DNA from 2 places in the Exiguobacterium sp. s91 genome. Region 2 is predicted to be linked to the other one. Evidence: a T-box and tRNA genes for the amino acid it is inferred to sense, from the RefSeq annotation. Region 2 holds a T-box; the other holds one or more tRNA genes.

Region 1 (3,280 bases), 460 kb from region 2:
ATAAGCGTAGCCGAGTTCTGGTAATTCAAATTTTGACATGTTCATGTCCCCCTTTGTGCTATTTTCGAAAACTTCAATACCCTTTAAGACTAGCAAAAGAACCTGTGTTGACGCAAGTCAAGACCCTCGGATTTACTTGACTTCTCGTGGAGCAAAAACTGAGACACCACCACCTGGAACTGGGAAGACACCAAATCCTTCATCGTCGATCACGACAGGGTGATCTTGATGGTTCGTATAGTCGAACCATTCTTGGCCTGCCCGTTCTTCACCAACGAACATCCGTTTTTCACACATATCGGCATTCGACAATAAGACCGCACAGCCAGAGTTCTCAATTTCCTCAACTCCACGACGAACCCAACCGACACAATGTGGATCATCGAGATAATCTTCTTGCTCACCATATGCTTTGTGATACCGTGCATAGAGTAAAGCATCGATCATTTCTTTTTTCCCTTCTACCGGATGTGGTCCTTGCACTCCATAATAGTCACCGTAGAAGACACATGGGTAACCGTCTTTACGAAGTAAAATCGCCGCGTAAGCGTGTTGTTTGAACCAGTCATCCACCCACGACTCAAGTGATTCCCCCGGTTGAGAATCGTGATTGTCGACGAACGTGACGGCATTCGTCGGGTGTGATTCGACAAGGGTATCTGCAAACAATGTCGTCATATCAAACTCCTGTCCCAGCTTCGAAGCTTCATGGAACTTATAATGAAGCGGAACATCGAACAAATCGATCGTATAGTCGACGCTATCAAGGAAATGACGACAATCATCGAGATCTGATTTCCAGAACTCACCGACCATATAGAAGTCACCTTCACTTTTTTCAATCATTGATTTTGCGAATTCATGAACGAATTCATAGTTGATATGTTTGATGGCATCGAGTCGGAAACCTTGGCAATCAATTGTTTCTTGGAACCAATGTCCCCAGCGGATCATTTCTTCTCGGACTTCCGGGTGATTATAATCGATGTTCGCGAACATCAAATAGTCATAGTTTCCGAATTCATCATCGACTTGATCATTCCAATCTTTATTTTTACCGGAAATTTTAAAGACACCCGTCTTTTCTTCACGGGCATCAAAATCCGTTCCATTGAAAAATTCATGTGTCCAGATGAAATCTGAATATTTTCCGTTACGTCCTGGGAACGTAAACTTCGTCCAAGCTTCGATTTCAAACTCTTCTGAAATTTCTTTCGAACGATCTTCCGGATGGACTTCGACGACATTGATCGTCTCGAGTTCATCGGCTGCTGCTTTATGGTTCATGACGACATCAGCGTAAACAGCGATATCGTTCTCCCGAGCAACCTGGATCGCTTCGACGAGTTCATCTTTCGTACCGTATTTCGTACGGACCGTTCCTTTTTGATCAAATTCGCCTAAATCATAGACGTCATAGATGCCATATCCTGTATCTTCATCCGATTGACCTTTTGACGCCGGTGGAATCCACACGGACGTGATGCCGGCAGCACGTAATTCAGGCGCCCGCTCTTTCAAGCGTTGCCAGTGCTTCCCATCATTCTCTACATGCCACTCAAAAAACTGCATCATCGTATGGTTACGTTCCATCTCTCTTCGCTCTCCCTTAGTTACTATAGTATGAATATTATTACAATATCTTTACTATTCCCCGGGGGAACAAAAATAAACGCTTCCCGTTTTTCAACGAGAAGCGTTCTACTGAATGGACCCTGCAGGGCTCGAACCTGCGACCGGACGGTTATGAGCCGTCAGCTCTAACCAGCTGAGCTAAGGGTCCTTAAGTAATAGTAGCGGCGGAGGGAGTCGAACCCACGACCTCACGGGTATGAACCGTACGCTCTAGCCAGCTGAGCTACACCGCCATGATGTATGTTTCTTACTCTTACTAGATTACGAGATGTGGCGAAACTTGTCAATATGCTATTTCAAAAAAATAAACAGCTGATTTCATTTTTTTGAAATCAGCCGTCATAAGAAAATCGTATTTCACTTAGTTCGTTAAAGCCGTCCGCTGTTCAAGGACGAGATCCGTGATGTTAACGGCGTGATCGCCAATTCGTTCGAGGTTTGACAAGAGATCGACGAAGATCATCCCTGCTTGTCCCGTACATTCGCCAGCGTTAACACGAAGGACGTGATGCTTCCGGAATGACCGTTCGAGTGCATCGAGTTTACCTTCGAGTTCTAGAACTTTGCGAGCTCGTGTGACATCATCCTCTTCGACAGCGCGTACGGCACAATCGACGATTTCTTGCGTCAAGGCATACATGTCATCAAGCTCTTTCTTCGCAGCTGATGTGAACTGAATTCGGTTGACGATTTGGAAATCGACTAATTCAACGATGTTTTCGACGTGGTCACCGATTCGTTCGAAATCATTGACAGCGTGCATCAGTAACGAGTGTTCATTTGATTCACGCTCTGATAAATCATGTGCCGCTACTTTAACGAGATAACTCGTGACTTCTGTATTTAAATGGTTGATCGCATATTCAATCTGCTCTGATTCTGAAACATCTTTCTTATCATGCGATTGCGTGTAACGGTGCGCTTTTGCAAGTGCGTCTTTCGAGAATTCTCCCATTCGCAATACTTCGAGCTTTGCTTGATTCAAAGCAAGTGCCGAAGATTGGTTCAAGATGTTCTGATCGAGATGACGCGGTTTCGAATCAATCGTCGTATCCGTACCCGGTACGATTTTTTGTACAAGCCATGCGATTTGCGCAATGAACCAACATTGAATCAACGTATTGACGACATTGAATGTTCCATGTGCAAAGGCGATTTGCATTTTTGGACCTAAATCAAGCGCGCCTGTGATCCAAGTAATGAAGCTTGAGAAGATTGGTAATGCAATCAAGAATAAAATCGTCCCGATAATGTTGAAGATGACGTGTGCCGCTGCTGTCCGTTTAGCTGCAATCGACGCACCAAGTGCTGCAAGTACTGCTGTGATCGTTGTTCCGATGTTATCACCGAACAAGACCGGAAGTGCTGCTTTGATATCGATCATGCCACCAGCGTACAACTCTTGTAAGATACCGATCGTTGCTGAAGACGATTGGACAAGAACAGTAAAGATCGTTCCGACGAATACACCAAGCAATGGATTATCCGACATCGATACCGTCAACTCACGGAACCAGACACTTGACTCGAGTGGAGCCATTCCGTCGCCCATCAATGTCAAACCATAGAACAATGCACCGAAGCCAAAGAAAATCTGTCCGATGTATTGAACCCGTTCTTTATTGAAGAAGAAGATCAAGAAAGC
Region 2 (3,280 bases):
GCACGATTCTATCGATGAAAAGGAATGGCAGTCGATCTTCTGCAACGGATGTTAGATACATTACTGGGAGAGACGACTCGTGTAATAGTGCAAGTGCCAATTAACAGCGATTTTTTATGGAGGAAGGGAATCACCGTGACGGAATTAGAGTACCGATTAAGGAAACATATTGCCGAGATGGATTTCGAGAAAGCAGCGAAACTATTTTTAGAGTTAACAAAAGAAGAGCAATCCAACATGGTCCTGAGTGCAGGGTTTGATACGTTTCATCTCACAATATATGCCTTTATGAATTATTTACTCCAACAGCATGAATCAAGCGAGATACATGATTTGACGTCTTCATTAATGTTACATCCACTTTGCCATCTCGAGGGAGCTTGCGTAATCGCTTTGTTCCATGCAAAAAAAGCAGTAGAATTAGATCCTGATAACATCGAATGGTATATCAATTTGTTGATGTTTGAAAAGCATCCCGATGCCTGGTTTGCGCAATCAGAAGTAGAAGAAGTCTACCGACGGATCAAAGACTTAGAGTCGAAGAACCTGAAGTGAGATTTTAGACAGACCAATCACTCCGTAAGATCGAGTACATATACAAATCATCGAATTGACCACGTGTTTTCTCATATTGACGAAGCAACCCTTCGCGTTGAAAACCAAGCCGTTCAAGCAATCGTTGTGAAGCGGAATTCTCTGGTAAGACGAGTGCTTCAATACGATTTAAAGAGAGCTCCTCAAACCCATATGTGATGACTGCAAGCGCTGCTTCCTTCGCGATGCCTTGTCCCTGATAGGCAGGGCTCAACTCAAACCCAAGTTCTGCCCGCTGATGGCGTGCCGACTGATTCAAGAAACCGCAACTGCCGATGATGACATCGTCTTCTTGTAACGTGATCCCGAACCGGATGCCCGTGCCATCGCGACGAATCGAAGCGTACCAATCAATCTCTTCGAGCGCGTCTGTTTCCGATTGAAAGGCGTCGAGTCCCATCTGTTTGACGACTTGTTCGTCTGATAAATAGGCGAGGACACTCGTAGCATCTTCGGGTAACACTTCGCGTAAGACGAGACGGTCTGTTTTAAGCGTTGGGAAAGTATGTAACATTCAAAAAACTCCTTTGCAATAAAATGTAAAAAGATGTTGTGAAGTCTTTAAGTCATATGGTAAGATTCTCCACAACAAGAGCATATCATTTCGTTGACGAGAAAGAGTAATGATTGTCCCTCTGCCTTACAGAAAACCGGGATTGCTGAGAACCGGTAGCCAGATCAATCATGAAGATCCTCTCTGAGAAGTCACGCTGAACCATTCAGTAAGCGTGACCGGGTGTCCACCGTTACATGGAATGCACATGATAGTGTGCAACTAAGTGCTGTCGAGAATAACCATTCTCGACGGAATATGGGTGGTATCGCGGTGAAGTCCGTCCCTGTCAAAGGGGGCGGACTTTTTTGTATTCTCTTAGTTACCGACAAAGGAGCGAACAAGAGATGACGTCACAAAACCAAGCAGAAACCGTACAACAACGCGAAGCGCGTCTTCGAAACAGATGGAAACAAGATCAGGTCTTCGCACGATCGATCGAGCAACGCACGGAAGCGGATTTCGTATTCTACGAAGGACCGCCGACCGCGAACGGCTTACCCCACGTCGGTCATGCACTCGGACGAACCGTCAAGGATACCGTCGCCCGCTATAAGACGATGCAAGGATTCCGGGTCGAACGAAAAGCCGGCTGGGATACACATGGACTACCGGTCGAACTCGGGGTCGAGAAACAACTCGGCATCTCCGGCAAACAAGCGATCGAAGACTATGGTGTCGAAGCATTCATCGCACGCTGTAAGGAAAGTGTCTTCTCCTATGAAACACAGTGGCGTGCCTTCACGGAAAAACTCGGCTACTGGGTCGACATGGATGATCCTTACGTGACGATGGAGGACGAGTATATCGAGAGCGTCTGGCATATCCTTGGGACGATCCATGACAAAGGCTGGTTGACGAAAGGACATCGTGTATCACCGTATTGTCCGAGCTGTCAGACGTCACTCAGTTCCCATGAAGTCGCGCAAGGTTATCAGGACGTAACGGACTTATCGGCGACGGTCAAACTTCCGATCGTCGACATGGAGCAGACATTTCTGCTTGCGTGGACGACGACACCTTGGACGTTACCGGCAAACGTCGCGGTGGCGGTTCATCCGGAATTGACGTACGTCACGGTAGCGTTTGAAGGAGAGCGATTCATTGTCGCAAAAGCGTTAGTCGCTGAACTGTTCTCAGAATCCGTCGAGGTCGTATCCGAACAGCTCGGTGCGGAACTCGTTGGCTTGCGTTATGAACCACCGTTTGATTTCGTGACGCCGGAGAATGGTCACACGGTCGTCGGGGCGTCCTTTGTCCAAGCGACGAGTGGAACCGGACTTGTCCATCTTGCTCCAGCGTATGGGGAAGAGGATTACCGGGTCATCCGGGAAAACGGACTGTCATTCGTTAATGTCGTCGATGCTGCTGGGTGTTACACGGACGCCGTTCCACCACTCGTTGGTCGATTCGTCAAAGAGTCAGACGTCGCGATCATCCAGCTGCTCGCTGAACGGGGACGCTTGTTTGCGAAAAAACGCTATACGCACAGTTATCCGCATTGTTGGCGATGTGACTCGCCACTGCTCTATTACGCACAAGACAACTGGTTCATCGAGACGACGGCCGTCAAGGAACAACTCCTTGCGAACAATGCGTCTGTGACGTGGTATCCCGACCACGTCAAGGAAGGGCGGTTCGGGAAGTTTCTTGAGCAACTCGTCGACTGGAACATCAGTCGTAATCGCTACTGGGGCACACCACTGAACGTCTGGGAGTGTGAAGCGTGTGACACGACGTTCGTTCCAAAAAACAAGGCTGACTTGTTGCACCGGACGACGACAGCGACGGAATCCGTCGAGTTGCATAAACCATACGTCGATGCGTTATCGGTCTCGTGTCCGACGTGTCAGGGAGTGATGCACCGGACACCAGAAGTCATCGATGTCTGGTTTGATAGCGGAGCGATGCCGTTCGCGCAACAGCATTATCCGTCACGGACGCAGACGCTTAACCGGTATCCAGCCGATGTCGTCATCGAAGGCATTGATCAGACGCGGGGCTGGTTCTACAGCTTGCAAGCGATCTCGACACTCTTCACGGGACAGCCTGCCTATAAGCGTGTCCTCGCACTCGGTCACGTCCTTGATGAGAACGGGCAGAAGATGTCGAAGAGTCGTGGGAATGCCCTCG

Evidence for each region. A T-box is a leader RNA that pairs with one kind of tRNA and senses whether it is charged. The one in region 2 lies ahead of ileS (isoleucine--tRNA ligase), so its partner is inferred to be a tRNA-Ile.
Region 1: it has a tRNA-Ile gene. The T-box ahead of ileS (isoleucine--tRNA ligase) is inferred to sense a tRNA for this amino acid. The anticodon was not compared.

The regions. Positions count from the first base shown of each region.
Region 1 covers NZ_JACSMZ010000001.1:2,001,452-2,004,731, forward strand. Annotated here, with positions in the region: gene KNQ06_RS10435 (superoxide dismutase) at 1-39, opposite strand, end outside; gene KNQ06_RS10440 (alpha-amylase) at 133-1,593, opposite strand; tRNA gene KNQ06_RS10445 (tRNA-Ile) at 1,710-1,783, opposite strand; tRNA gene KNQ06_RS10450 (tRNA-Met) at 1,795-1,868, opposite strand; gene KNQ06_RS10455 (Na/Pi cotransporter family protein) at 1,997-3,280, opposite strand, start outside.
Region 2 covers NZ_JACSMZ010000001.1:1,545,271-1,548,550, reverse strand. Annotated here, with positions in the region: gene KNQ06_RS08100 (DUF2178 domain-containing protein) at 1-18, shown strand, start outside; gene KNQ06_RS08095 (hypothetical protein) at 25-555, shown strand; gene KNQ06_RS08090 (GNAT family N-acetyltransferase) at 560-1,108, opposite strand; T-box leader at 1,193-1,438, shown strand; gene ileS (isoleucine--tRNA ligase) at 1,495-3,280, shown strand, end outside.